DNA from 4 places in the Actinomadura sp. 6N118 genome. Region 3 is predicted to be linked to each of the others. Evidence: riboswitches for the same ligand, from Rfam matches in the RefSeq annotation. Region 3 holds a riboswitch; each other region holds the start of a gene.
The links. A riboswitch is a leader RNA that binds a small molecule or an ion and turns the genes downstream of it on or off. The one in region 3 is predicted to bind cobalamin.

Region 1 (7,341 bases), on a different contig from region 3:
TGTAATCATGTAATCGTCCCCGGTCCAGAGCGTTGATCGTTTAGGACGTGAGGATCACGCCCAGGTAGGACAGGCCGGCGATGACGACCCAGGACGCGAGGCCGAGGAGGGCCATCCTGCCGCCGGTCCTGGTCATCGACGGCAGGTGGATGGAACTGCCCAGACCGAAGAGCGCCGCCGCGAGAAGCAAGTGCTGGGCTGTCGCTGCGTGGGTGAGCGCTTCCTCGGGGATGTTGCCGCTCGTACGAAGCAGGATCATCGTGAGAAAGCCCGCCACAAAGAGTGGGATGAGCGGCGGGCGTACAGACGAGGTCTCAGCCGTTCGGCGCCGGGCGCTGATCGCGATCAAAGCGACCAGTGGCGCGAGGAGCGCCACCCGCATCAGCTTGACCAGGACGGCTTCCTTCAGGGCAGCCGGACCTGCCGTCTGGGCGGCGGCCACCACCTGCCCCACGTCGTGGACGCTCGCGCCCACCCAGCGGCCGAACGAGGCGTCGGCCAGGCCGAGCGGGTAGTGGAGCAACGGCAACACCGCGATCGCCAGGGTGCCGCAGAGCGTCACCACGGCCACGGCGTTGGCGACATCCTTCTGATCACTCTTGGTCGTCTGGCTCACCGCACCGATCGCTGAGGCGCCGCAGATCGAGTAGCCGGTGGCCACGAGCAGCGGCTGGTCTCCCGGCAGGCCGAGGCGACGCCCCAGCCAGAGCGTGCCGGTGAACGTCACAGCTACGACGACGAGCACCATCAGAGCGGTGACCCAGCCGAGGCCGACGACGTCGGCCAGGCTCAGCTGCAGGCCCAGGAGCACGATCGCCACACGCATGAGGCGCTTGGCGGCGACGCCGAGCCCCGGCCGTGCGACGCCCTGTGTGAGCGTGCGCAGGGCGGGCAGATGGGCCGCGATCATGCCGAGCACCATGGCCGCGGTAAGCGTCGGGATCATGGGCAGCACGTCGTGCACGAGCCGCGCCGCCGCCACGCCGGCAGCGGCCAGGCAAAGCCCGGGAGCACTGTGTCGTAGAGCGGGAGGCCAGCGGAATTGGGATGCGGCGGAACGGGTCGTCGGCCGCGGCTGCAGTGCCCTGAGGGCGGGATGCGCCTGACTCACGACTCCTCGGCCGGTTCCGCGTAGGTCCGGCGGATGCTGGTGCCGAGCCTGGCGATGTCCGCGCCGTAGAGGTGGATCGAGATCGCCTTCGTGGTCCCCCCGTTCCACACCCTGTGGATATCGCCTGGCGGGGCGAACGCGGCGACGGCGCCGGCCGGGTTGAGGACCTCCTCGATGGCGACCAGCCGGGAGGTCTGGCCGTCGGATTCCAGCAGGTACCGCCGCTCGGTCTCCTCGCCCTCGTGCACGCCGGTCACGCACCAGGACACGTGGTCATGGATCGGGGTCCGCTGGCCGGGTAGCCAGACCAGCGCGACGACCGAGAAGCTGCCGTCGGGCTCGGCGTGCAGGACGTGCTGCCGGTACCGGTCAGGGTCGCCCGTGCGCTGCCCGGGGGTCAGCAGGCCGGGCCGCCCCAGGAATCGCCGCAGCGCCTGGCCTGCCAGATGCGCCGTCGGCTCCGGCGCCAGACCACGCTGGACGATCTCGCGGACTGAGTCGACCACGTCGGCGAGGACGGGTGTGATGGGAGTGGTGGCGGTAAGTGCGGCCATGACCCCAGCGTCGGGCCGCTGGCCCATAACGTCTAACGACGATCTGTTAGGCCGTTCAAAGTAGTGCTTATGGATCGCGCAGGGATCGGCCCGGTCAGCAGCCCACGCGGGTGGCGGCCGCGGCCTTGAGCTCTTCCACCACCAACTCGACGGCGGGGATCCGCAAGTGGTCACGCAGGACGTATGCCGAGACCTTTCGTGTCGGCTGCCGCGCCACAACCCGTCCCGTCACCTTGGAATGGCAGAGGAAGGACAGGACGAGCGCGGGCATGAGAGCGATGCCGACTCCGGCCGCGACGAGGCTCTGAACAGCGAGGTTGTCGTCGGTGCTGAAGACGATGTCCGGGACGAAGCCTTCCTCCGCGCACAGGTGCAGGAGGTTGGCCCGGCAACGTGGACAGCCCGCGATCCATCGTTCGTTCGACAGGTCCTCCAGGCGTACGGCGTGGTGGCGGACCAGCGGATGCCCGGTCGGCAGCAGGACGGTGAGCAGATCCTCCATCAACGGGACTTCGAGCAGCTCTTCGGGCACCTCGGCCTGCGGCCCCGGATAGGTGAACGCCAGGGCGATGTCGCTTTCGCCACGGACCAGCCGATGCACCGACTCGGGTGGCTCCGCCTCCTGCAGTTCGACCCGTACACCCGGATGGCTGGCAAGCAGGCGGGCCATCGCGTCCGGAACGAGCGTCGCGTTCGCGCTGGGAAACGCGCAGATCCGGACCAGGCCGGCCTCCAGCCGCGCCAGCGAGCGCAACTGCTGTTGCGCCGCCGTGAGGTCGCCGACGATGACATCGGCATGCCTTGCCAGGACCGTGCCCGCCTCGGTCAGCTGGAGCCCGCGGCCGGCCCGGACGAACAGCGGCATCCCCACCGCCCGTTCCAGCGCCTTCATTTGCTGGGTGATTGCGGGCTGGGTGTACCCGAGCGCGCGTGCGGCGCCCGAGTACGACCCCTCCCGGACCACTTCCTGGAACGTACGGATGTGCCGCGATTCGAGCATTCTCGAATCATAAGGAGGGCTTTGGCATACCTCCAACGGAGATCACTCGCCGTATCGAGGTGATCTCCATACGTTCCGCTCAGCCGGTGCGGCGGCGTTTGAGCAGGGCTCCGGTTCCCGCGGCGGCCGCGACGACCAGGGCGATCAGGCCGATCCACAACCAGCCGGAGGAGCCGCCGGAGTCCTCCGCCGCGGCCGGCGCGGTGGTCTGATTCAACGTGATCGTCGGCGCCGGACCGGCGGCCTGGGTCTTGGTGATCCCGGTCGGCGCGGACGAGCCCTTCACGGTGAACGTGAAGCTGCCGCTGACCGGGTGGCCGTCGACCGAGACGACCCGCCAGCCCACGGTGTAGTCGCCGTTGGGCAGCGTCCCGGCGACCGGCTGCGTGACCTTGTTGTCGACCGCCTTGGGCGTTTCCGAAGTGTGCTGCTTGCCCTTGTCGTCGCTGAGGATCACCCGTGGGATCGTGACCGGCTGGTTGTAGGTCAGCGTGATCTGGGCAGGCGACTCGACCGTGGACTTCGCCTTCGGGTCGGAGTCCCGCAGCGCGGTGTGGGCGGAGGCGGGTGCGGCGGTCAGGGCCAGCACGGCGCTGACGGCACCGGCCGCCGCGGCGGTACGGGCCAGGGCGGTACGGATCGAGGCCGTACGGGCCAGGGCGGTACGGGTCGGGGCTGTACGGATCGGGAACGTCATGACTGGCTCCTTGCACGCGAGATGCCGTACCCGCCGATCGCGATGCCGATGAGCCCGGTGGCCAGGCCCAGGCCGCCGAGCAGTCGGGCCGTGCCGTCGTCGGCCTTCGCGGACGAGGTGGCGGCCGCCACCGTCTTGACCGTCGGCGCGCCGGAGGCCCCGGCGCCTGTGGCCGCGGCTCCCTTGGGTGTCAGCTTGAGGATCGGGGCCGGGTGCTCCGGCTCCTCCTGGCCGGCCTGGGGCACCTGGTCCCACTTCACGACCTCGCCGCCGGAGTAGGTCTGCTCGGCCTTGAAGATCAGCCGGTCGGTGTCGGTGGGCATCTGGCCCATCGACACGTCGAACTCCTGGAACTGGCCGGGCTCGATCTTGCCGCCGGACCAGGTGATACGGGAGACGGCCTCGGTGAGCTCGCCGCCGTGGGCCTTGATCGGGGTCTTGAGCTTGGACTTCTCGACCTTGACCTTCCAGCCCGGGGTCGGCCGGACCGACACGGACGAGAGCGGGTGGTCCATGGGGAGATCGACCTGGACCTTGGTCGTGCCCGCGTTGTCCCGTTCGTTCGGTACGCGGAAGGCGACCTTGACGTATCCGCCCTGCTCGGCCTCGCGGGGGTTGACCGTGACGTGGGCGGACGCGGCGGTGGCAAGACCGAGGACCGAGACGAGGGCGAGGCCGGTGACGGCGGCGCCCTTGCGGGCGTGCAGCGATATGGACATGCGGAAGAGCTCCGTTCGAGCGGGTACGAGGAGAAGCCGGAGTGCCGGGGGCGGCGTCCGGTGACGTACGGCGCTCAGCTGTGCGCGAGCGCCCTCGAACGGTGCGGTGGACCGCGGCGTACGACCTCGTGCCGCAGCACGCGACCGGTAGGGCCGATGGGGACCGGCGCCCGTCGCACAGGGGTACGCACGGGTGGCGCCACGGGTTCAGCGGCGGCGAGGAGAACGGCGAACAGATCGCGGACGGGCCGTCCGACCTGCGCCGCGATCCGCCGGGTCAGCGCCCACGCGGTCCGTTCACCGCGCCGCAGCCACCAGGCCGAGATCACGGCGGCGACCACGTGCGCCAGCGTCATGCCCAGCCCGGAGCCGTGTGCCGGTTCGGACGCGGCCATGCCCGTCTGGACGTGGTGCTCGACCGGCGCCGACGCGTTCGCGAACAGGCTGTGCAGCACGAACTGCCCGCCCAGCAGGCCCCCCGTGATGGTCGCCAGCGAACGCTCGTGCCCGGCGAGCGCGCCCGCCACCACCAGCAACCCGGCGAACCCCACGATGATCGCCCAGGCCGGCACCTCGGCCGGAGACGTCAGGGAGTGCCCGATCGTGGCCAGCGTCAGGCAGACGGTGGTGAAGACCACCGCCCTGCCGAGGCGGAAGAACGGGCGTGGCGACATTGCGGGCCCATCGTGCCATCTCTCCCCGGTGATCTCCATGCCCCCTCCGGGTTCAGGGTGCGGCGTCCTGTGACACGCCCAACATGTTGGGTGTCGGCTTTGGTCACGACCAAGATGTAGGGTCTTGCCCGTGCTGGTTCGCCCCCGCCGTCGGGGGTGGACTGCGGCGAGATCACGCCGAGTCCCCGTGATCTCGCGGCAGGCCACCCTGTCGGCGGGGGCGTCGTAAGAGGGAACCCGGTGAAAATCCGGGACTGCCCCGCAGCGGTGAGCGGGAACGACCGCCGTCATCAAGCACTGGCCCGTCGAGACGGGCCGGGAAGCGACGGCCACTAGGCCGCACCTCATCAGGTGTGTTGCCCGCGAGTCCGAAGACCTGCCTGCATGAACTGTTGGTCCATGGCCTCGTGGGAGGGTCGCTGGACAGGTTGCGGCGGTCAGCCGTGCTCTTGTTCGCGTGCGCCCTTGACGAGGCGAGCTCGCGAGGGAAGAGAGCACGTGACACAGGAACTGATCGCTCCGCCGCGTATCGGCATCGACGCGGAGGTGGTCCGCGCGTGTGCGGGCTTGCCCGACACCGATCCGCAGCGTGTTCTGATCGCCATCCGGGCCGGTGACGACCTCGGCGCCGCTGGGTTGCGGGAGCTGGCGATCGGCGAGGCCGCCGCGCTGGTGGCCGTCGAACCCGCGTACTCCAAGGTGGCGGCGCGGCTGTTGAGCACACTGATCGCCGACGAGGCCGCAGACGAGGGCGTGCGGTCGTTCGCGGGCTCCGTGGCGGCCTCCCACTCCGAGGGCCTGCTGAACGACGCGACCGCCGAGTTCGTCGCCGTGCACGCCGAGGCGTTGAACGCCCTGATCGACGAGTCCGCGGACGATCGTTTCGAATACTTCGGGTTGCGCACGCTGTACGACCGGTATCTGCTGCGGCACCCGCGTTCGCGGCGCGTGCTGGAGCGGCCGCAGCACTTCCTTCTGCGCGTGGCCTGCGGGTTGTCCGACACCGTCGAGGAGGCCGCCGAGCTGTACGGCCTGCTCAGCACGTTGTCCTATCTGCCGAGCTCGCCGACGCTCTTCAACTCGGGCGCGCGCCGCTCCCAGCTGTCGTCCTGCTTCCTGCTCGACTCGCCGCGCGACGAGCTGGAGTCGATCTACGAGCGGTACGCGCAGGTGGCGCGGCTCAGCAAGTACGCGGGCGGCATCGGCATCTCGTGGACGAAGGTGCGGTCGCGCGGCTCGCTGATCCGTGGCACCAACGGTCACTCGAACGGCATCGTGCCGTGGTTGCGCACGCTCGACTCGTCGGTCGCCGCGGTCAACCAGGGCGGCCGGCGCAAGGGCGCGGCCTGTGTCTATCTGGAGCCGTGGCACGCCGACGTCGAGGAGTTCCTGGAGCTGCGCGACAACACCGGCGAGGAGGCCCGCCGCACCCACAACCTCAACCTCGCCAACTGGATCCCCGATGAGTTCATGCGCCGGGTCGAGGCGGACGCGGACTGGTCGCTGTTCGACCCCAAGGAGGTGCCCGAGCTCGCCGACCTGTGGGGCGCGGAGTTCGACACCGCCTACCGGGCCGCCGAGGCCGCGGGACGGTTCGTACGGAAGGTCCCGGCACGGCGCCTCTACGGCCGGATGATCCGGACGCTCGCCGAGACCGGGAACGGCTGGATGACGTTCAAGGACGCCGCCAACCGCGCCTGCAACCAGACCGCCGAGCCCGGCAATGTGGTCCACCTGTCCAATCTCTGCACCGAGATCATCGAGGTCACCAGCGACGGCGAGACCGCCGTGTGCAATCTCGGCTCGATCAATCTGGCCGCACACGCCGGGCCTGACGGCGTGGACTGGGAGCGGCTCCGCGCGACCGTCCGTACCGCCGTGCGCTTCCTCGACCGGACGATCGACCGCGGCTTCTACCCGACGGACGAGGCGGCGGGCGCCAACCGCAAGTGGCGTCCGGTCGGGCTCGGCGTGATGGGCCTCGCCGACGTCTTCTTCAAGCTGCGGCTGCCGTTCGACTCGGCCGAGGCGCGCGAGCTGTCCACGTCGATCGCTGAGGAGATCGCCCTGGCCGCGTACGGCGCGTCCGCCGACCTGGCCGCCGAGCATGGGCCGCTCCCCGCGTACGACCGGACGCGCACGGCACGTGGTCAGCTGCACGTCGACCACTTCCCCGATGCGACACCGCGCCGCAGGGCCGAATGGGAGGCGCTGCGCGCACGGATCGCCGAGACGGGACTGCGCAACTCGCTGCTGATCGCGATCGCGCCGACCGCCACGATCGCGTCCATCGCGGGCTGCTACGAGTGCGTCGAACCGCAGGTCTCCAACCTCTTCAAGCGCGAGACGCTGTCCGGCGAGTTCCTGCAGATCAACAACTACCTGGTCGCGGACCTCAAGAAGCTGGGTCTGTGGACGCCCGCCGTGCGCGACGCCGTCAAGCAGGCCAACGGCTCCGTCCAGGGCCTCGTTGACCTGCCCGCGTCCTACCGCGAGCTCTACCGCACCGCGTGGGAGCTGCCCCAGAAGGCGCTGATCGACCTGGCCGCGGCCCGTACCCCCTACATCGACCAGAGCCAGTCGCTG
Region 2 (7,341 bases), on a different contig from region 3:
GCGGGCGAGCCCGTTGCGCACGGGCGTCGCGCCCGGCTCGGCCGTGACGGTCACCGCGTACTCGGGGCATCCGCCGTCCCGCGTGTCGGCGATGAAGCCGGCCGCCGCCGCCCGCAGCGGGGTGAGCGCCTCGGGGGTGGTCATCACTCGGATCTCCAGCGGCCGCTCGCACGCGTCGCCGGACCTGAGCCAGGTGCGCACCCCGGCGACAGAGCCGAGCACGAGCCCCGCGAGCGCGGCACCGGTACCGACCCAGACCAGCACGGTCCATGACCATCGCGCCAGATCGTCGGGAAGCAGCTCCAGCACCTTCCGGAAGAACTCCGGGTGCCTGTAGAGCACGGCCACCAGGACGGTCAGCAGGAGCAGCGAGACGCCACCCCAGACGACGAGCGCGATCCCGAGATCACGGGACAGAACGAGGAGCAGGGGCGAGGAGGCGACCAGCGAGGAGACGATCAGCGACGTGCTCAGCTCGACCGTGAGGGAGCGGACGAAGGTCGATCTCCGTGCGGGCGGTGGCGGCTCCTCGTGCTCGTCGTTCGATCGCTGGTTGTCGCCCGGTCCGACCATTCAACCCTCGTCGCCGTTTCGTCCCCCGGAACGGAGTCCGTTCCGATTGTATGAGGGGGATCGCTCTTCGTCAGGGCCTTGGATCAGGCCGGGATCGGCCGGATCTTGATGTGACCCAGCCGGATGTTGACGTGACGCAGCCGGATTTCGAAGTGATCCAAGGGGCCGAAGTTATTCGGGGACCGTTCGAACGCTTCGGGGGATCGGTGCGTACTACCCGGCATGACGGACCAGAAGGTGGCGCCTTTTGACGGCGGTGCGGCGGTCGGCAATGAGACCCGGGATGCGATGGCGGTCTGGCCGTGTGCGAACTGCGGGCGTCCCGTTCCGCAGCCTGTGCGGGGTGCGCGTACGGTGCGCTACTGCCAGGACCGCGATGGGAAATGCTCGGTGGAGGCCAAGGAGCGGCGTGAACGCGGCCGGGAGACACCGGGCCTGACCGGTCAGGTCGCCTGGGCCTGGGAGATCGTCGAACGGCTGGAAGGCGCGGCCGACCAGCTCGCCTGCTCGCTGGCCTCGGAGCTGAGCGTCGCCGGGGTCGAACGGAGGGTCGCCGCTGCCCACGCCGAGTCCGCCGGCCAGATCGCAGCCGCGCAGGACGAACGCGACGCCTCACAGCGCCAGGCGCAGTCCGCCTGGCAGGAGGCCACCCTGGCCCGAGCCCGGGCGGACCACGCCGAGAACGCCGTCACGACGGCGCGGAGCGAGGCCGACAAGGCGATCGCCGAACGTGACAGCGCCACCCGCGAATCCCATGAGGCCAGGCAGGCCCTCGAACAGGCGACGGCCGCGCGGCTCGCGGCGGAGAGCGAACGCGACCATGTGGTCGAGCGCGAGGGCGAACTGCTCGCGGCGCTGGAGGCCGCCCGCGCCGAGCTGGTCACGTTGCACTCGCGGCTCTCCGAGACCGAGACGACGGTCGAAGGACAGCGCATCGAGGCGGCCTCGGCCAGGCGGTCCGCCGAGGACCTGCGTTCAGCCGTACGCGACGCCGAGACCAAGCGAGGGCAGGCCGTCGCCGACCGCGACCAGATCCAGGCCCGGCTGCAGGACGTGGAGCAGCACAACTGGCATCTCTCGCAGGCGGTGGACGAGCTGCGCGCGGCCGTCCAGGCGCTCACCGGCGAACGCGACGCCGCGCGGTCCGAGGCCGACCGGGCGCGCCGCCACATCGACACCCTCACCCAGATCGCGGGCCGCAGCGCTGAGCAGCAGTACAACGGGATGCGGGCACCGGTCGAGCCGGAGCCGCCGACCGGAATCCACTCTCTCCACGAACTACGACTGCCACACGCCGGCTGACCGACCCCCAGGCCGGCGACCCAGGGAGGAGGTGACGCGTTCTTCCAAGCATCGGCCCAGCACCGGCCGCCGCACCGGGGCGGCGGCCGGTGCACGACCTTGTCCAAGGTCAGGGACGCTTTTCCAATTTCATGGGCGCTCCAGGGAGAGGTTCGGACGGCCCTCGGGCCCAGGGGAGACGCGCACGCGCGCGTCGAAATGCTCTGAGATCGCCGTCGCCGTCAGCACCTCCGAGGGTGGACCGGCCGCCGCCACCTGACCCGCCGACAGCAGGATGAGGCGATCCGCGTACTGCCCGGCCAGCGTCAGGTCGTGGATCGTCGTCACCACCGTCAGCTCGTCGGCCAGCCGGAGCTGGTCGATCAGTTCCATGACCTGCTGCTGGTGGCCGATGTCGAGCGCCGTGGTCGGCTCGTCGAGCAGCAACACCGAGGTCTGCTGCGCGAGCGCGCGGGCGAGCACCACCCGCTGGCGCTCGCCACCGGACAGATGGTCGAGGGGACGCGCGGCCAGCCCGGTCAGGTCCAGGCGTTCGAGCACCTCGGACGCGACCGCCCGGTCATGCGTGCTCTCGCGGCCCAGGTGCGGGATGTAGGGGGAGCGGCCGAGCAGCGTGTAGTCGAAGACCGTCATGCCGACCGGCAGGTTGGGGATCTGCGGCGCGTACGCGACGACTCGCGCGCGCTGGCGCGGCTTGAGCGTGCGCAGGTCGGTGCCCGCCACCTCGACCTCGCCGCGTCCGGGCCGCAGGCCGAGGATCGCGCGGAGCAACGTGGACTTGCCCGCGCCGTTCGGCCCGATGACGGCCGTCCACGACCCGCCGGGCACCTCCAGCGAGACGCCCTTGAGCACCGGACGGCCGTCCAGTTCCACGTTCAGGTCCCGTACCGCGATCGTCATGTGTCCACCTGCCTGCGGGTTGCGCGCAGGATGACCACGAAGAACGGCGCGCCCACGAACGCCGTCACCACGCCCAAGGGAAGCTCCCCGGGGGCGACGACCGTACGGGCGACGAGGTCGGCCAGCTCCAGGAACGCGGCGCCGAGCAGCAGCGAGAGCGGGAGCACCACGCGGTACGAGCCGCCCGCGAGCCGCCGCACGGCGTGCGGGACCACGATCCCGACGAACCCGATCAGGCCGCTGACCGCCACCGCGCACGCCGTGGCCAGCGACGCCGCGATGAGCACGATCAGCCGCACGCGCGCGGCCGACACACCCAGCGAGTTGGCCTCCTCCTCGCCGACGCTGAGCACGTCCAGCAGCCGCCCGTGCAGGAGCAGCACGACCGTCGAGACGAGCGCGTACGGGGCGATCATGGCGAGCGTGGGCCAGTCGGCCAGGCCCAGCCCGCCCAGGATCCACGAGAAGATCCGCTGCAGCTCCTCCGCGTTCGCCTGCTGCAGGAACGTCTGCACGGCGGCGAGGAAGTTCGACACCGCCACCCCGGCGAGCACGAGCGTGGCGGCGCCCGGCCCGTTCCCCCGGCCCGCCGTGCTCCCGAGCGCGTACGCCAGGAACACCCCGGAGATCGCGCCGACGAAGGCCGCGAGCGGGATCGCGAACGCCGGGTCGCCCGGGACCACCACGATCACCAGCGTGGCGCCGACCCCGGCCCCCGCGGCGGCGCCGAGCAGGTACGGGTCGGCGAGCGGGTTGCGGAAGACCCCCTGGTAACCGGCACCCGCGATGGCCAGCAGCCCGCCCACCATCGCGCCCAGCAACACCCGGGGCAGCCGCAACTCGAACAGCACGTTCCGCTCGACGGTGCTCAGTCCCGAGTCGGCGTCGACGAACGGCACCCGGTCGAGCAGCGCCTTCACGACGCCGGTCACCGGAAGGTCGGCCGCGCCCACCAAGAGGGCGGCGAGCATCGTCGCCGCCAGCACCGCGACGGCGCCGCCGAACTGAAGAGGCCGCAGCCGAGCCGGTGTCACGCGCCGGCGGACGCCTTCTGCACCGCGGCCCCGATGACCTTGACGAACTCGGGCAGGCGCGGGCCCCAGCGGGAGGCGATGTCGTCGTCGAGGGGGATCACGCTCTTGTCCTTGACGGCGGTGAGGTCCTGCCAGCCGCTCCGCTTGGCGACGGCTGCCTCGTTCTGCCCGCAGCACTTGGTGTCGGCCAGGAAGATGAGGTCAGGGTTGCTCTTGAGCAGGTATTCGCGGGACAGCTGCGGGTAGCCGCCGGCCGCCTTCTCGGCCTTATCGGCGACGTTGCTCAGCCCGAACAGCCCGTACACCTGGCCGATGAACGTCTTGGACGTCACGGTGTGGAGCTGGTTGTCGAGCTCGTGGTAGTAGCTGAGCTGCTTCCCGGCAGGCTTGCCTGCGGCGCCGGGCTTGGCCGCCGCGACGGCCTGCTGGATGCTCGTGCGCATGCCGTCGGTGAGCTTCTTGGCGTCGGCTGCGCGGCCGGTGGCCTGGCCCAGGTCGGTGATCTCGTCGTACGCCTCGTCCAGCTTGGTCGGCGCGGGCTCCAGCAGGACGGGGATCTTGACCTTGGTCAGCGCCTTCACGATGCCGTCCAGGTCGTCCGACAGCACCACCAGATCGGGCTTGTACCCGATGATCGCCTCGGCGTTGGGCTTGAAGCCCGAGAGCTTGGTCTTGGGCACCCCGGCCGGGAAGGTGGAGTACTCGTCGGCCGCGACGACCTGTTTGCCCGCGCCGATGGCGAAGAGCGTCTCGGTGTGGGTCGGGGACAGCGACACGATCCGCTTGGGCGTCGCGGGGATCGTGACCGCGCCGTTGGCAGCCTGGACGGTGACCGGTTTGCCCGCGGCGCCGGAGGCCTTGTCGCCGCCGGACTCGGTCGTGTCGCCGCACGCGGCGGCGGACAACGCCATCACACCGACCAGAACGGCGGCGCGCAGGGAACGCACGTGCCTCAGCGCGAGCCTCGGCGCAGGCCTCAGAGCGGGCCTCAGCGCGGGCCTCAGCGCGGGTTTCACTGCGGGTCTCGGTGCGGGTCGCAAGGGGGCCTCCAAGGCTGGCCGGAAGGCGTGACCCGTGGGAGACGGATCGCCCCTTCCGCGAGGGTCGAGTGTCATCGGCGCGTGCGGAGGCGACCTGGCTCGGCCGTTCGGGAGGGAATCCTCGAAGGGCATCACAGTTGCGGGACAGCGCCGGGATCACACCGGACTTCGCTCCATGACGCGCGTGAACCGCAACGTTAGCAGCAGCCGCCGGAGCCCCTCGTCACGGCCTCGAGCTTGACGGAGTGAGTACTCACTCCGTAGCCTCCCCGGCATGGTGGAACGACCGACCCGCCGCCGCGCGCCCGGCATGAGCCCCGAGCAACGCCGCGAGATGATCATCCGGACCGCGCTGCCGCTGGTCGCCGAGCACGGCACCGCCGTGACCACCGGCCAGATCGCGCGCGCCGCCGGCATCGGCGAGGCGACGATCTTCCGCGTGTTCGCCGACAAGGACGCACTGCTGGACGCCTGCGTCGCCGAGGCCCTGCGCGCCGACCACGTTCTGGCGGAGCTCGCCGACATCTCCCTCGACCAGCCCCTGCCCGCACGGCTCCGCGAGGCCGCCGCCGCGATGGAGGCCTACATCGAACGTCTGGGCCTGGTCATCGGCGCCCTGCACGCCACCGGCCGCCACGACCGAGGCCGCCACGACCGAGGCCGTCACGCCGGCGGCGGAGCGGAGGGCCCCGGGGGGTCTGGGGAGTCGGCACCCCAGAGCGACACGGCCGCCCTCGATCGCGACTCGGCCATGAGGTCGACCGTGGAGGCGCTGACGGAGCTGTTCGAGCCAGAACGCGACGTGCTGCGGCTGCCTCCGGAGCAGATCGCGGCCATGTTCATGGGCCTGGTCTTCGGCCGTGCCCGTCCGCCCGCACAACCCGTCCCGTCCCTGGAGGAGACGCTCCAGGTGTTCCTGTACGGGGCGCTCGCCGAAGGAGAACGAGCATGACGATCAGCCTCAACCACACCATCGTCCCGGCCGCCGACAACGAGGAGGCCGCCCGCTTCTTCGCCGCCGTCATGGGCCTGGAGTTCACGGGCCCCCACCCGTACGCCCCGCACTTCGTCCCCATCAAGGTGAACGACGGGCTCACGCTCGACTTCGTGTCCGCGCCGGACGAGCCGGGCCACCATCTGGCGTTCGATGTCGACCCGGCCACGTTCGACGCCGTCCTGGCACGCCTCCGCGAACGGGGCGCGCCCTTCGGCGACCATCCGGCTCATCCTGACAACGGCCGTGTCGACGGGAACCACCCCTTGGGCGCCAAGGGGATCTACTTCGCCGACATGACCGGCAACCTCTACGAGGTCATCGCTACCGATTGAGCGACTTGAGGAAGTCACGGGTGCGGGCGGCCTCGTCGCGCGGCAGGAACTCGCCCGCCACGAAGTCGGTGACACCGGCCTTGGCGAGCTCGTCGAGCTTGGCGCCGACCGTGTCCTCGTCGCCCACGATGGCCAGGTCGGCCGGGCCGTCCGCGCCCTCCCGGTCCATCATCGCCCGGTAGGACGGCAGCGTCCCGTACACCTCGAACGCCTTGGCCGCCCGCTCCTTCGCCGCCGCGACGTCGCCCGTGACGCCCACCGGCAGCACGCACACGATCCGCGGCGCCGGGCGTCCCGCGGCCTGCGCCGCCGCCGTGATCGTCGGTGCGATGTGCTCGCGCACGGTCGTCGGCCCCGTCATCCACAGGATGGTGCCGTCGGCCCGTTCGGCGGCGAGCCCCAGCATCTTGGGCCCGAGCGCGGCCAGCAGGACGGGCACCCGGCCCTCGTTCGGCACCGACAGCGCGACCTGCGCCTGGACCGTCTCGCCGCTGAACGAGGCCGGCTGCCCGTCCAGCAGCGGCAGCAGCACCGACAGGTACTCGTCCATGTGCCGCAAGGGCCGCCCGAAGTCGTAGCCGAACATGTCCTCGATGACGACCTTGTGCGAGAGCCCGATGCCGAGCGTCAGCCGCCCCGACCCCAGCGCGAGCGCGGTCGTGCGGGACTGCTGCGCGAGCGTCGCCGGGTGGCGCGGGTAGGTCGGTACCACGGCGGTGCCGAGCTCGATCCCGGGTACCTGGCTGCCGGCGACGGCCAGCGCCGTGAGTGCGTCCAGGCCGAAGATGTTCGACAACCATGCGGAGGTGAACCCGTCGTCGGCCGCCCGCCGCACGTCGTCGGTCAGCTTGACCAGCGCCTCCGGGCCGGAACGTTCTCGCAACGACACGCCGATACGCACAAGGACCTCCTCGGTTGCACGAATGAACTATCCGATCCTGTCACACGCCGCATCGACGCCGTCGCTCAGGAGGTCCCGCAGTGGTCGACGGCGAGCAGGGCCAGCGTCTGTGCGGCGGTGGCCACCTCGTCGATCGACACGCATTCGTCCGGAGCGTGCATGCGGTCGATGTCGCCCGGGCCGTACTGCACGGTCGGGATACCGCCGAGCCCGGTGAGGAGGCGCAGATCGCTGCCGTAAGGGGCACCCCACGACGCGGGCG
Region 3 (7,341 bases):
GTTCGTCACCGGGCCCTCACGGCGCCACACCTGCCGGACGATGTCGAGGTACTCGCGGGTGCGGGCGAGCGGCTTGGGGAACGGCACGCCGTACCAGCCCTCCACCACCTGCGGCCCGGACGCGCCCAGCCCGAGGATCACCCGGCCGCCGGACAGGGCGTCGAGGGTCAGCGCGTGCATCGCGGTCGCGGCGGGCGTGCGGGCCGACATCTGCGCCACGGCGGTACCCAGCTTGATCCTTGAAGTACGGGCGGCGTACCAGGTCAGCGGGGTGAAGGCATCCGAGCCGTACGCCTCCGCGGTGAAGACCGAGTCGTACCCGAGCCGCTCGGCCGCCAGCACGGTCTCGGTCTGGTCGTCGGGGTCGCGCTGCCAGTAGCCGACGTTGATGCCGAGCTTGAGTTCTGCGGTCACGGGTCACCCTCCGGGATTCGGGAACGCACCGGCGATACTAGAACACGTTCTAGTATCGCCGGAAGGGTGACCCTGGCGGACAGGTGATTGGGCCGGTGGTCGGACTCGAGGTCGGGCTAGGAGATCATGCTGCGGAACGCGATCCATCCGGTGGCCGAGAAGACCAGCGCGGGACCCTCGGGGTCCTTGGAGTCGCGGACAGCCCGGCGGCCGCCGGACAGCGCGGCGATCTCGACACACTGGTCGCCGCTTCCGCTGTGAGAGGACTTGTGCCAGGTGGCATTGGCGAGTTCGGTGGACGCCTGGTTCACGTGCTGCTGGTTCACGTGCTGCCGCTCCTTGCTGCCTCGTGGAGGAGGCGTGCGGACTCCTCCGGGGAGAGGGCCAGGGCGGTGACGCGGTCGAATCTGGCCCTATGTTGGGCTATTGCCTCCGCGCTTTCGAGATAAACGTCACCCATAGTGCCCTCTACGTAGGCGATATCAGGGTCGGCGGGGTCCGGGAACGACAGGATCGTGAAACGGCCGTCCAGCCCGGCGTGCTCGCCCGCGCTGCGCGGGAGCACATGGATCGTCACCTGGGGGCGCCGGGTCGACTCGGCGAGCGATTCGAGCTGCGCTGTCATGACGCTCTGCCCGCCGATCGGGCGGTAGAGGATCGCCTCGTCCAGGATGACGTCGAGGCGCGGCGCGCTGGCGCGGTTGAGGAGGGCCTGCCGGGCCTTGCGGGCGGCGATGCGGCGTTCGATCTCGGTACTGTTCGGGAGCATCCGGCCGGCGGTGATGACCGCGCGGGCATAGTCCTCCGTCTGCAGCAGACCATGGACGAGCTGGGCGTCCCACGAGCAGATCTGAGACGCCTCGTCCTCCAGTGCCACGTAACTGCCGGCGAAGACGTCCGCGTAGGCGGTCCACCAGCCGCGCTGGCCGGCCTCCTTGGCGAGGTTGATGTAGGCGTCGCGGTCGGGGCTGGGCACGCCGTACAGATCGAGGATGTCGGCGATGTCGCCGTGCCGTGGCCTGGTCTGCCCCGTTTCCAGTCGCGAGACCGTGGCCCGCGACCAGCCGAGCCGGTCGGCCACGTCCTGCAGGGTGAGTCCCTGCTCGTCCCGCATCCTGCGAAGCTCCCGTGCAAGCCGGCGGCCGCGCACCGTGGGCCGGTAGGTCATAGAGGTGAGAGTCCCGTATCCGGACGGTCCAGTACAACGTGATTGCGGAAGCCGGTAAGAGCAATCTCGCGAAGAGAGTTGCGGGGATGAGAATCTCACGCGACGCTGAAAACGTGACCGTTCGGGGACGGAAAGTAACGGAGCAGTACGTGGCCGCGCAATTCGGAACGTAACCGCGGGAGGACCCGTGAAGGCTTCGCCTGAGTTCACGGACGATGATACGGAGCTCCCTGGATGGGTCTGGGCGCTCCCACGTGGCCCTGGATGTGCTGGATACGCGCGGTCGGTGCTGGCCGAAGCGCTCACCACCTTCGGGGTCGACCGGGGCATGGTCGGTGACGCCCAGCTGATGGTGAGCGAGCTGGTGACCAACGCGCATCAGCACGCGGCCGATTACGGGCCGCACGAGCTCTGGCTCTATCTGGGTGAACGATCGGGTGCCCGGATCGCTCCCACCACGGCGTCCCCGCCGGCCGTGCGCGAGGTCCGCTGCGCCGTCTTCGACGGCCATGCCGACGCGCGCCTGCCCGGCTATTCATGGACGTCCGGCGACTGCGGCCGCGGCCTCAGCATCGTCCGTGAGCTGTCCGAGGGCCGCTGGGGGGTGCTCCACACCCTCTCCCGGCTGGGTCCTCCGGTCCCTGGCAAGGCGGTCTGGTTCGCGGTCCCCGTGCCCGCCGCCGCAGCCACGTTCCTGAGCCCGTCGGGCCCGACGACTTCGTCAGACGACGCCCCACCCCAGCCGGGCGTCGCCTGAGGCAGCCGGTTGTCGGCTGAGCTAGGCGTTGGCTGGGCTGAGTGTCGGCTGTGGCGGGCGCTGCCTGGCGGTGGGTCGGGCTCAGGCCCGTTCTACCGCGGGTGCGATTTCTCTGACGAGGACGAGCAGCGAGCCGGCCAGCAACTTGTGGACCTGGGCGCGGCTGAGCGTCTTCTCCTGGAGCCACTGCCGGGTCGCGACTTCGGCCAGCCCGGAGTACGTGCGGAGGACGGCGCGCAGGGTGTCGGTCGGTTCAGGGACGTGGAGCAACGTGAGCATGTGCTCGACGGTGGCGTCGCGGGTCTTGTTGACGATGCGCCGGAGCTCCGGGTCCTGGCCGAAGCCTTCCGCGTCGAGAGCGGCGAGCCAGGTGTCGGCGTTGGACTCGGCTGCGTCCAGGAACAGGTGGACGCACAGGTCGACCGTCTCTTCCAGCGGCAGCGTGGGGTCGGCAGGCGGGGCCTGCCCGGCGTAGCTGACCGTGAGCCCGCGCACGACCTCCAGGAAGAGCTCACGTTTCGTGCCGAAGTAGTAGTGGATCAGCCCGCGCTGGACACCTGCCTCGCGTGCGATCGCGGCGGTGGAGACGTCGGCGTACGGGACTTCCGTGAACATCCGGCGTGCCACACCGAGGATCTGGTCGCGCCGTTCATCCCTGGGAAGCCGCTGATAGCCCGCCCTGGAGGGACGGCGTGAAGACGGAGAGGGCACGCAGGCAGCCTATGCCGCCCGGCGCCGGCCTTGCCCGAAGAGCCGCAGAGGCCGTTCCCGGGCCACGAGATAGTCGGTGGGGCGGTGCCGTACGGACGCGGGCACGACCTTGGACGCCGTCTTGTTGGCCTCGACGAGCGAGGCGAACGCGAGGGACCGTGACCGGCTCCACGGGATGCCCAGCTCACGCCGCAGCGAGCGTGGCAGGAGCGCTCCGGCGGCGAGCAGGTTGAGCTGGAGGTACGCGGGGCCGAGCGGCCAGGGCATGGGCAGCCTGCGGCGGGTGTCGAGCAGCTTGGCCGAGACGGTGGTCGGGCGCAGTTCCTCCCGGACGACCCGGTCGAAGTAAGCGCGGAAGTCTTCGTAGACGACAGGGCAGTGGCCTTCGGGTACCCCGCACGCGTACGCGATCAGCTTCTGCTCCTGGTAGAAGCGTTCGCGTTCGCCCGACGGCAGCCGTCCGAACGTGCGCTGGTAGAGATCGAGCCCGTTGTGCACCAGCGTCGCCCAGACCCAGAGCAGGAGGTCGGGGTCCAGGGCGCGGTAGCGGACACCCTCGTCCGAGACGCCGCTGACACGTTCGTGCATGCGGCGCAGCTTGACGGATTGGCGGGCGGAGACCTCGGGCTCGGCGAACGAGAGCTTGAGCATGATGTCGGCCGTCCGCCACAGCCGGGCGAACGGGTCGTTCTCGAAGTCGGAGTACTGCTCGACCCCCGCGGCCACGAGCGGGTGGGTCACCTGCAGGAGGAGGGTCGGAGCGGCGCCGAGGCCGAGCACCGGCTCGCGCATGACCGTCCAGGAGACGTCGCCTGGACGGAACGGGAGTCCACCGGTTCGTCGCATGACACCAGTAGAGCACGTTATTGGCATACCGCCAATAGGCCTGTCACCCCACCGCGACTTGGGCGGTCCCCGAGGGTGTGCGATCCTTGCCTGCGACGGACGCGGAGGAACCCGGTGCGGCTGGGCCGACTCGATCGGCGCCAATTCCGGGGCTGTCCCGCAACTGTGACCAGGGGAGTTCCCTCTCCGCGCGCCACGGCGGCAACGCTGGAAGGCTGAGGGGGAATGTTGATCCGGGAGCCAGGAGACTCCGACCGTCGGATGAGACCGCCACGGGCGTGGACACCCGAGGGAAGGACGATGTGGCATGCCGCTCTGTCTGATGTGCCGATGAGCCGCCGCGGGAACGCCGGCGCCCGGTACCCGTTCTCCGCCGTCGTCGGCATGGACGATCTCAAACTGGCCCTTCTCGTCAACGCGGTGTCGCCCGGTGTGGGCGGCGTGCTGGTGCGCGGCGAGAAGGGCACCGCGAAGTCCACGATCGTGCGCGCTCTGGCCGGGCTGCTGCCGCCGGTCGGCGTCGTGCCGGGCTGCCGCTTCTCCTGTGACCCGGGCGATCCCGATCCGGAGTGCCCCGACGGCCCGCACGCCGGCGACCCGGCGGAGCGCAGGCCCGCGCGGCTGGTGGAGCTGCCGGTCGGCGCGTCGGAGGACCGGCTCACCGGCTCCCTCGACATCGAACGGGCGCTGACCGAGGGCGTGAAGGCCTTCGAACCCGGCCTCCTCGCAGCGGCGCATCGCGGCGTGCTCTACGTCGACGAGGTCAACCTGCTGCACGACCATCTCGTCGACCTGCTCCTCGACGCCGCCGCGATGGGCGAGTCGTACGTCGAACGCGAGGGCGTCTCCGTACGGCACGCGGCGCGGTTCCTCCTCGTCGGCACCATGAACCCGGAGGAGGGCGAGCTGCGGCCGCAACTGCTCGACCGGTTCGGGCTGACGGTCGAGGTGGCGGCCACGCGTGATCCCGATGAGCGTGCCGAGGTCGTCCGGCGCCGGTTGCGGTTCGAGGACGACCCGGCGGGCTTCGCTGCGGGCTGGGCCGAGGCCGAGGCCGCGCTGGCCGGACGGATCGCTGCCGCGCAGAGCAGGCTCGCGGGGGTCGAGCTGACCGACGCCGCCCTCCGTCAGATCACCGCCGTGTGCGCCGCGTTCGAGGTGGACGGCCTGCGCGCCGACCTCGTGACCGCCCGCGCCGCGATCGCGCTGGCCGCCTGGCACGACCGGACAGAGGTCACCTCCGAGGACGTACGGACGGCCGCGCGTCTCGCCCTGCCGCATCGGCGCCGCCGCGACCCGTTCGACGCCCCCGGCCTGGACAGGCAGAAGCTCGACGATGTCCTCGAAGAGCACGGCGAGCACGGCGAGCCGGAGCCCCCGGATGACGATCCAGGAGGGCCCGGCGATGGGCCTCCTCCTCAGGACGGCGACGGTCCCGTCCCGCCGCAGGCGTCCGGAAGCGAGCACGAGCAACAGCAGCCGAACGGACAGGCTCCGGCACCGTCGCCGTCGGAGTCACCGGCACCGTCAGAGGCACCGGCACCGTCTGCGGCCCCGAGTGAGCCCGCTCCCGCCGACGCCGCGTACAAGCCCCGGCTCTTCACCGTTCCCGGGACAGGCATGGGTGCGCCCGGCCGCCGTTCCAAGGCACGGAGCCCGTACGGCCGCGTCTCAGGCGCGCAGCCCGGATCGCGCGGCCTGCACCTCGCCGCGACCCTGCGCGCCGCCGCGCCGCACCAGCACGCGCGTGGCCGCAGCGGCCCCGGGCTGGTCGTCACCGCCGGCGACCTGCGTGAGGCGGTACGGGAGGGGCGCGAGGGCAACCTGGTGCTCTTCGTCGTGGACGCGAGCGGCTCGATGGCGGCGCGGCAGCGGATGCGCGCGGTCAAGGGCGCGGTGCTGAGCCTGTTGCTGGACGCCTACCAGCGGCGCGACAAGGTCGGGCTGATCACGTTCCGGGGGACGGACGCCGAGCTGGCGCTGCCGCCGACGTCCTCGGTCGAGGCCGGCGCGCGGCGGCTGGAGCGGCTCGCGACCGGCGGCCGTACCCCCTTGGCGGCCGGGCTCCTGCGCGCCGCGGAGGTGCTGCGCGTCGAGCGGCTGCGCGATCCGGCGCGCCGCCCGCTGCTCGTGGTCGTGACCGACGGCCGCGCCACCCACGGGCCCGACCCGGCGGCGGTTGCGGGGCTGCTGGCGGGCATGCGGACCGACATGGCATCGGTCGTCGTCGACTGCGAGTCGGGGCCGGTACGGCTCGGGTTGGCGCAGAGGCTGGCGGGTCATCTCGGTGCCGAGTCAGTCCGGCTGGACGAGCTCGCCGCGGACTCGCTCGCCGGTGTCGTCCGGTCGGCACGAGGGGCGGCGTCGGTTGATGGGGGATGGCGGGCGGGCAAGGAAAGGACTGCGTGAGATGCCGCAGGGCAAGCCGGAGTACGTGCCGGAGGACGGGCTGACAACCCGCGAGCGCCGTAACCGGCCGCTGGTGGTCGTGCACACCGGTCCCGGCAAGGGGAAGTCGACCGCCGCGTTCGGGCTGGCGCTGCGTGCCTGGAACCAGGGATGGCCCATCGGGGTGTTCCAGTTCGTCAAGTCCGCCAAGTGGCGTATCGGCGAGGAGCGGGCGCTGCGCGTTCTGGGTGAGACCGGCGAGGGCGGCCCGGTGAGCTGGAACAAGATGGGCGAGGGCTGGTCGTGGATCCAGCGGCCGGGCTCGGAGGAGGATCACGAGGCGGACGCCCGCGAGGGCTGGGAACAGATCAAGCGTGATCTGGCGGCCGAGACGTACCGTTTCTACGTGCTGGACGAGTTCACGTACCCGATGAAATGGGGCTGGGTGGACGTCGAGGACGTCATCGCGACGCTGCGGGACCGTCCGGGCGCGCAGCACGTCGTCATCACCGGACGGGACGCGGATCCGCGGCTGGTGGAGTTCGCCGACCTGGTGACGGAGATGGGCAAGGTGAAGCACCCCATGGACCGCGGCCAGAAGGGCCAGAAGGGCATCGAGTGGTGACCGTTCCCGGTGTCGCTGTTCCCCGTGTCGTCGTCGCCGCGCCCGCCTCGGGGAGCGGCAAGACGACCGTGGCGACCGGGCTGATGGCGGCCTTCGCGGCGCGCGGCCTGAGGGTCTCGCCGCACAAGGTAGGGCCGGACTACATCGACCCTGGCTATCACGCGCTGGCCACAGGTCGCCCCGGCCGCAACCTCGACCCTTGGCTGACGTCAGAGGATCTCGTTGCGCCGCTCTTCCGGCATGGCGCCGACGGCTCCGACGTGGCCGTGATCGAGGGCGTCATGGGCATGTACGACGGGGCTCCGGTCCCTCTGGCTTCGGGCGCCGGGGACTTCGCCTCCACCGCGCATGTGGCGACGCTGCTCGACGCGCCGGTGATCCTCGTCGTGGACGCCGCGGCTGCGGGACGTTCGGTGGCGGCCACCGTGCACG
Region 4 (7,341 bases), on a different contig from region 3:
GTCACGCGATTTTGTGGACCCAGCCATATGGGTCGGGCTTGGTGCCGTACTGGATGCCGATGAGCTCTTCGCGGAGCTTCATGGAGATCGGGCCGGGTTCGCCGGTGCCGATGTTCCACTCGCGGTCGGCGCCCTTGACGTGGCCGACCGGGCTGATGATCGCGGCGGTGCCGCAGCCGAAGACCTCGGTGATCTCGCCGGACTCGCAGCCGGCCTGCCACTCCTCGATGCTGATCTTGCCTTCCTCGACCGGGATGCCGAGGTCGGGGGCGAGCTTGAGCATGGAGTCGCGGGTGATTCCCGCGAGCAGCGCCCCGTTCAGCGCCGGGGTGAGCAGCCTCGCACCGGCGCCCGAGCCGTACACGAAGACCAGGTTCATCGACCCGACCTCCTCGACCCAGCGGTGCTCGATCGCGTCGAGCCAGACCACCTGGTCGCAGCCGTGCTCGACGGCCTGGGCCTGGCCGGCGAACGAGGCGGCGTAGTTGCCGCCGGTCTTGGCCTCGCCGGTGCCGCCGGGGGCCGCCCGCACGTAGTCCCGCGACAGCCAGACCGAGACGGGCTTGATGCCGCGGGGGTAGTACAGGCCGGACGGGGAGGCGATGACCACGAAGAGGAACTCGTTCGCGGGACGGTTGACGCCGAGGGCCCGGGTGGTGGCGAACATGAAGGGCCGCAGGTAGAGGCTCTGGCCCTCCTTGCCGGGGATCCAGTCCCGGTCCGTGCGGACCAGCAGTTCCAGGGAGTCCACGAACAACTGCTCGGGGATCTCCGGCATCGCCATCCGGCGGGCGGAGCGGTTCATCCGGGCGGCGTTGGAGTACGGGCGGAACGTGACGACCGAGCCGTCGGCCTGCTTGTAGGCCTTGAGCCCCTCGAACAGCTCCTGGGAGTAGTGCAGGACCTGGCTGGCCGGATCCATGGCGATCGGCCCGTAGGGCTCCAGGCGGGCGTCGTACCAGCCCTTGCCCTCCTGGTAGCGGATCGTGATCATGTGATCCGTGAAGTGCACACCCCACCCGGGGTCGGCCAGGACGCGCTCGCGCTCGGCCGCCGGGGTCGGCTGGTCCGTCAGGGTGATTTCGAAGTCCAGGGTGCTGCTCATCGTCTCGGTCCTCTCCCGGCGCCACCGCGGCTCCCTTGCCGCCCGGCATTCCTTATTCCCTATTGTCGTACTTCGTCCAGCCCCACTCCTCGATCACGGTGCGCGCACGGAAAAATCCGGGCGCGCCCGCGAGGCGCGCCCGGAGTTCGCTCTGTTGACCAGAGAGGCGCGCCCCTAGCCGGATACTCGCTTCGCGATCGCGTCGCCGATCTGCGACGTGGACCGGACGCCCAGCCCCGGGCGCTCCAGCAGATCGTCGGCGACGGCCTGCTCGACGCGCCGCGCGGACTCGGCGGCACCTGGCTCCAACTTCGACAGATGGTCGAGCAGCATGACGACGGAAAGGATCGTAGCGGTCGGATCGGCCTTGCCCTGACCGGCGATGTCGGGGGCACTGCCGTGCACCGGCTCGAACATCGACGGCGCGGCGCCGGTCGGGTTGATGTTGCCGGAGGCGGCCAGCCCGATGCCGCCCGCGACGGCGGCGCCGAGGTCGGTGATGATGTCGCCGAACAGGTTGTCGGTGACGATCACGTCGTACCGCTGCGGCTGGTTGACGAAGAACATGGTGGCCGCGTCGACGTGGCTGTAGTCGACCTCGACCTGCGGGAACTCGGCGGAGAGCGCCTTGAGGTAACGCTGGTAGAGCCCGGCGGCGAAGGTCAGCACGTTGTCCTTGTGGACGAGCGTCAGCTTCTTGCGCGGGCGCACGGCGGCCTGCTCGAACGCGTAGCGGATGATCCGCTCGACGCCGAGGGCGGTGTTGACGCTCTCCTGCGTGGCGACCTCGTGCGGGGTCCCCTTGCGGAGCACGCCGCCGACGCCCGCGTAGGGCCCCTCGGTGCCCTCGCGGACGACGACCATGTCGATGTCCTCGGGCCGGACGTTCGCCAGCGGGGTGGAGGCACCCGGGAGCAGCTTGACGGGCCGCAGGTTGACGTACTGGTCGAGCTCGAAGCGCATCCGCAGCAGCAGCCCGCGCTCCAGCGTCCCGCTGGGCACGGTCGGGTCGCCGATGGCGCCGAGCAGGATGGCGTCCTGGCTCCGCAGTTCGCCGAGCACCGAGTCGGGCAGGACCTCGCCGGTCCGGTGCCAGCGGGCGGCACCCAGGTCGTACGGGGTCTGCTCGAACGCCAGGCCGGACGAGGGGGCGGCGGCCTCAAGGACCTTCAGCCCCTCAGCGACGACCTCGGGGCCGATCCCGTCACCCGGGATGACGGCCAGACGAATGTTGCGGGAAGGCATGGGCGCACTCTACCGCAACGTCTCAGCTCGTGAGCAACGGTCTCACGATCCGAGATGCTCGTCTCGTCCCATGCCGGCCTCCCGGGCCCGGATGATCGCCTCCGCCCGGTCGGCCACGCGCAACTTGGCGAAGACGCTGGAGATGTGGTTGGCCACGGTCTTGGGCGCGATCGCGAGCCGCCGGGCGATCTCGCCGTTCGGGCGCCCGGCCGCGATCAGGTCGAGGACCTCCCGCTCCCGCTCGGTGAGCTCCGGGAACGGCTCGGCTGCGGCCGGCGCGGGCGCGGCGAAGAAGGCCCGTACCCGCCGTGCCACGCCCGGCCCGAAGATGGCCTCACCGGCCGCGACCGCCCGGATGGCCCGCGCGATCTCGTCCTGCTGGGCGCCCTTGAGCAGGTAGCCGGCGGCACCCGCCCGCATCGCCGCGAACACCGAGTCGTCGTCCTCGTACATGGTCAGCATCAGCACCGCCACGCCGGGCGCGGCCCGCGTCACCTCGCGCGTCGCCTCGATGCCGTCCAGGCCGGGCATCTGGATGTCCATGACCAGCACGTCCGGCCGGTGGGTCACGGCCTCGCGCACCGCCGCGTGCCCGTCCCCGGCCTCGCCGACCACGCTGAGCCCCTCGATCGACCCGAGCAGGGCACGCAGTCCGCCGCGCACCACCGGATGATCGTCCGCCAGCACGATTCTGATCATGATGTCCCCAGGGGAAGGACGGCGGTCACGCGGCCGCCGCCGGGACCCGGACCCGCAGTGCATGTGCCGCCCAGCTCGGCGGCCCGTTCCCGCATGGACGACAGTCCCACGCCCGGCCGCCACTCACCAGCGCCGTCACCGCCGTCGTCGGCCACCTCGACGTGCAGCCGCCCGTCGGCGTGGATGCGGACCTCGACGCGCCCGGCGCCGGAGTGCCGCACCGCGTTGGTCATGGCCTCGGCCGTGATCCGGTACGCGGCGGCCTCGACCGCCGCGGGCAGCTCCGGCAACGGTGGTATCTCGACACGGACGGCAAGGCCGGCGCGGTCGAGCTGGGCCGCGCGCTGCCGGACCGCGCCCGCCAGCCCGAGGTCGTCCAGCGCGGGCGGGCGCAGGTCGTACACCAGCCGCCGGATGTCCTCGATCGCGTGCGTGGTCTCGGCACGCAGCTCGGCGACCAGCCCGCGGGCGGCGCCCGGATCGGCGGCGAGCAGGTTGCCCGCCGCGTCCGCCTTGTAGACGACACCGGTGAGCACCGGCCCGAGCCCGTCGTGCAGGTCGCGGCGCAGCCGCCGCCGCTCCTCCTCACGGGCGACGACGAGGGCCTCGCGGGAACGTTGCAGCTCGTCCGACAGCCGGACGGCGTGCACCGCGACCGAGAGCGGGGCCGCGAGCAGCTCCAGCACCGCCCGGTCGGGAGCACCCAGCCGCCTCTCCCCCTGGCGGAGGCCGACGACCAGCTCCCCCACCCGTTCTCCGGCGTATGTGAGCGGGATCGTGTGCAAGAGCTCCGGCGCGGTGCCCGACGCGGCCATCTCGGTGTCGTGCGCGCGCAACGCCGCGAACGGCATGCGCAGCGCCTCCCGGACGGCCTCCAGCACGCCCGGCAGGCCGGTGTCGAGCCGCGCCCCCACCCGGGACACCGCCCGGACGGGATCGGCACGGTCTCCGTACAGCACCCGGTCCACGGCCCGCTGGAGCCGTACACGCACAGGATTGAACCCCACGGCGATCGCCACGGTGGCGAGGGCCGAGCTGCCGAGTCCCACCTCGCGGCGCATCACCGTGTCGAACATCGCGACCAGCCCGACGTACGCGGCGAGCACGCCGGCGGTCAGCAGCACGTACAAGACGGTCCGCGAGACGACGAGCCGGATGTCCAGCAGCCGGTGCCGGATGATCGCCACCGTCATGGCGGCCGGGACGAGCGGGATCGCCAGCAACACGTAGATCGGCGCGGCCTGGAACACCCCCCACGGCACCAGGACGATGACGACCAGCAGCACCGCCTGCGTCAGCCAGAGCAGCTGGCGGCGCAGGGTCTCGTCACCGCGCCGGTAGCGGACCGCCAGCGAGACCAGCCCGGTGAGCATCGCGGCGAGCTCGGTCAGCTCCGCCACCGTCCAGAGCGGCACCAGGTCGTCGTGGGCGGCGAGCGTCAGGTAGCCGGGGTGACCGGGAACGAGCCCCTCCGGATCAGAACCCATCGAGACGACGAACAGCGGAGCGGTCGCGACCGTGGCCCACATCAGCCGCCGGAACACCGGGCCTGCCGGGCGGCCGTCCGGAAAGAGCTGGAGGATCAGGGGCAGGCACAGCCCGATCGACCACGGCCACGCGTACATGGCGACGGTCAGCAGCGTGCGCACGAGCCACTCCGGCCAGCCCGCCTCCACGCCGTGCTCGGCCACCGGGGCCAGCCCGGCCGTGACGGCATGCCCGATTCCGTCCGCCAGGAGCAGCCAGCCGAGGGGGTTGCGCGGCCGGTGCCAGGCGATCAGGAGACCGCACAACGCGAACGACAGCCCGATCGCGGAATTCGACACGACGAAGGTGTCCAGGGCGTGCGTGTAGCCCCGGCCGCTTCCCGCGCTGACGGCGATCGCGGCGATCACACCGGCGGCGGCGAGGACGAACAAGCCGACTGCGAGCGGGCGGGTGGGGGCGGTGCGCGCGGCGCGCCAGGTGGCGTCCATGCGCTCATGATGCGGCCGGTCACCCCTCCCTGTCCTGGGTGTACGGCCCCAGACCGCCCGGGATCACCTCCTGGCCGCGCGGCACCGTGCCCCCTGCCGTCCGGGTGTCCGGGGGCCGCACGCTGAGGCCACCTCAGTACGGAAGGGATCTCCCATGAAGTCCACCGCGTTCACCATCGGCCTTGTGCTCGCCGCCCTGCTCGGGATCGGCGACCTCGCCACCGGCGCGCTCGACGGGCCTCCCCCCGAGGTCGTCGTGATCACCACCATCCTCGGCGTCGTCACCCTCGCCGGCGTGGTGCACGCCTGGCGAGGTGGCCGCGCCGGTCTGTGGGCCGTCGTGGTCACCCGAGCCCTCTCCGGCCTGGGCGCCGTGCCGGGCCTCCTGGTCGACGACACCACGGGGGCGGTGAAGGGCGTCATCGTCGTGGGGCTGGTCCTGACGTTCGTCACGCTGGCCTTGATCGTTCCCGGTCTGCGCCGGGCGCCGGCCAGTTCGGCCGCCGCGTGACGATACGCGCCATCAGATGGGAGCTCCGTCTTCACCGGCCGTACGGGGGCGCGGTGAAGGCGGCGCTCCGTCTTTGTCACCCTTTGCCCACTTGACGTGCACCTTGGCGAAGGAGACGCTCTCCAGGACAAGTTCACAAGCGAGGCGGCAGTGCGCAGGAACCTGGTGCGATTCCAGGACGGTCCCGCCACTGTGTCCGATAGGCCCTCCGGGGTCCCGGAAGTCAGGAACTGACCTGCCGTCCTCCCGTCACCGGGGCGAGTGCACCCCGTGAGGAGACCCCATGGCCCAGTCAGCCGTACCTGCGACGCAAGTCCAGACGCCGCCCGTTCCGCTGCGCGTCCCCGTCCGCGAGATCCTGCCGTGGGCGGTCTTCGCCGCCGTGCTGGGCCTCGTCCTCATCTACTTCATCGGTGCCGAACAGGGCGCCACCTCGCTGTTCAGCGGCACCTGGGTGCACGAGTTCACGCACGACGGCCGGCACCTTCTCGGGTTCCCCTGCCACTGATGATGCGCTCTCTTCTCATCCGCGGCATGCTCGCCGGGCTCGCCGCGGCGGCGCTCGCGCTCGTGATCGCCTGGATCTACGGTGAACCGCAGGTGGGGCACGCCATCTCGTTCGAGGAGGCGCAGGCCGCCGCGCACCACCACGGCGGCGAGGCCGAGGTGGTCAGCCGCACCGTCCAGAAGACCACCGGCCTGATCACGGCGATGGTGGTCTACGGCGTGGCTGTCGGCGGGCTCTTCGCCATCGCGTTCGCGTTCGCGTACGGCAGGATCGGTGCTCTCGGCGCCCGCGCGACGGCGGCGCTGGTCGCCCTCGGCGGCTTCGTGGCCGTCGTGGTCGTGCCGTTCCTGAAGTACCCGCCCACACCCCCGGCGGTCGGCAATCCGGACACGATCGGCGGCCGGACGGCGCTCTACTTCGGCGTGGTGGCGCTCGGCGTGCTGGCAACCGCCGCCGCGGTGATCGTCCAGCGCCGGCTGCTGCCGAGGCTCGGGATCTGGAACGCGACGATCGCGGCCACCGTGGGCTTCGCCGTCGTGGTCGGGGTCGTCTACCGGCTCACACCCAAGCCGGACGCGGTCGCCGACGGTTTCCCGGCCACCGTGTTGTGGGACTTCCGGATCGCCTCGCTGGGGATCCAGGTGGTGCTGTGGGCGACGTTGGGCCTGCTCTTCGGGGCCCTCACCGAGCGCGCCTTTCAACGAGTCAGGAGCACGCAGTCACCGCACATCTCGCCGCCGGGCGGGACGCGGTAGTAGAGGCAGCAGCTGCGTCGCACGAAGCCCCGGCCCTGTTCGAACGAGCCCGTGCCGGTGAGCGGGTCACGGGAGAACAGATCCCGGACGAGGGTGTTCAGCGGCGCGGCCAGGTCCGGCCGGAGCGTTCCAGCGCGGAGCGTTCCGGCCAGGGCCGACGCCGCGTTCCCCCAGAGAAGCCCGTCGGCCAGGCGTACGACCTGGAGCATCGTCTCGCGCAACGGCTGGAGCTGGCCGGTCACGACCGTCTCGTAGAGGCGGTCCGCCGACCGGGGCCACCCCGAGGGTTGGGCCAGCCAGAGCGCGATCGGCGCCCCTGGGGCCCATCGCCAGTGGAGACTCGACAGGTCGGGTACGGCGCCCAGCGCCGCGGCGGCCACCACGGGCGACCAGAGGCGGGATGCCAGGCCCTGGAAGAGGATCGAGGCCGCCACGCGGCGCTCGTCCGTGCCGAGCCGCTGGGCGTACGCGTCGATGAGCCCGAGCAGGCGGTCCGGATCCTTCTCGGGCAGCGGGCGCCAAGTCGGGTCGGCCTCCTCGGC

Region 1: linked by a shared signal. The riboswitch ahead of ACH34W_RS26475 (ribonucleoside-diphosphate reductase subunit alpha) and the one ahead of ACH34W_RS29110 (putative cobaltochelatase) in region 3 are both predicted to bind cobalamin.
Region 2: linked by a shared signal. The riboswitch ahead of ACH34W_RS10235 (ABC transporter substrate-binding protein) and the one ahead of ACH34W_RS29110 (putative cobaltochelatase) in region 3 are both predicted to bind cobalamin.
Region 4: linked by a shared signal. The riboswitch ahead of ACH34W_RS39695 (CbtB domain-containing protein) and the one ahead of ACH34W_RS29110 (putative cobaltochelatase) in region 3 are both predicted to bind cobalamin.

Annotation. Positions count from the first base shown of each region.
Region 1 is NZ_JBIRAZ010000010.1:227,466-234,806, reverse strand. Features, by position in the region: gene ACH34W_RS26505 (YeiH family protein) at 41-1,111, opposite strand; gene ACH34W_RS26500 (cysteine dioxygenase) at 1,108-1,665, opposite strand; gene ACH34W_RS26495 (LysR substrate-binding domain-containing protein) at 1,760-2,665, opposite strand; gene ACH34W_RS26490 (copper resistance protein CopC) at 2,745-3,362, opposite strand; gene ACH34W_RS26485 (YcnI family protein) at 3,359-4,081, opposite strand; gene ACH34W_RS26480 (MFS transporter) at 4,156-4,794, opposite strand; cobalamin riboswitch at 4,939-5,154, shown strand; gene ACH34W_RS26475 (ribonucleoside-diphosphate reductase subunit alpha) at 5,254-7,341, shown strand, end outside.
Region 2 is NZ_JBIRAZ010000003.1:538,579-545,919, reverse strand. Features, by position in the region: gene ACH34W_RS10255 (vWA domain-containing protein) at 1-573, opposite strand, end outside; gene ACH34W_RS10250 (hypothetical protein) at 796-1,875, shown strand; gene ACH34W_RS10245 (ABC transporter ATP-binding protein) at 2,005-2,775, opposite strand; gene ACH34W_RS10240 (FecCD family ABC transporter permease) at 2,772-3,809, opposite strand; gene ACH34W_RS10235 (ABC transporter substrate-binding protein) at 3,806-4,756, opposite strand; cobalamin riboswitch at 4,917-5,058, opposite strand; gene ACH34W_RS10230 (TetR/AcrR family transcriptional regulator) at 5,124-5,801, shown strand; gene ACH34W_RS10225 (VOC family protein) at 5,798-6,178, shown strand; gene ACH34W_RS10220 (LLM class F420-dependent oxidoreductase) at 6,168-7,079, opposite strand; gene ACH34W_RS10215 (ArgE/DapE family deacylase) at 7,145-7,341, opposite strand, start outside.
Region 3 is NZ_JBIRAZ010000012.1:34,492-41,832, forward strand. Features, by position in the region: gene ACH34W_RS29080 (LLM class F420-dependent oxidoreductase) at 1-414, opposite strand, end outside; gene ACH34W_RS29085 (DUF397 domain-containing protein) at 531-740, opposite strand; gene ACH34W_RS29090 (helix-turn-helix domain-containing protein) at 737-1,582, opposite strand; gene ACH34W_RS29095 (ATP-binding protein) at 1,869-2,339, shown strand; gene ACH34W_RS29100 (TetR/AcrR family transcriptional regulator) at 2,421-3,050, opposite strand; gene ACH34W_RS29105 (oxygenase MpaB family protein) at 3,060-3,896, opposite strand; cobalamin riboswitch at 4,001-4,147, shown strand; gene ACH34W_RS29110 (putative cobaltochelatase) at 4,227-6,305, shown strand; gene cobO (cob(I)yrinic acid a,c-diamide adenosyltransferase) at 6,307-6,909, shown strand; gene ACH34W_RS29120 (cobyrinate a,c-diamide synthase) at 6,906-7,341, shown strand, end outside.
Region 4 is NZ_JBIRAZ010000020.1:5,912-13,252, forward strand. Features, by position in the region: gene ACH34W_RS39670 (branched-chain amino acid aminotransferase) at 2-1,105, opposite strand; gene ACH34W_RS39675 (3-isopropylmalate dehydrogenase) at 1,280-2,350, opposite strand; gene ACH34W_RS39680 (response regulator) at 2,393-3,049, opposite strand; gene ACH34W_RS39685 (histidine kinase) at 3,046-5,025, opposite strand; gene ACH34W_RS39690 (hypothetical protein) at 5,180-5,536, shown strand; cobalamin riboswitch at 5,649-5,790, shown strand; gene ACH34W_RS39695 (CbtB domain-containing protein) at 5,820-6,044, shown strand; gene ACH34W_RS39700 (CbtA family protein) at 6,044-6,799, shown strand; gene ACH34W_RS39705 ((2Fe-2S)-binding protein) at 6,742-7,341, opposite strand, start outside.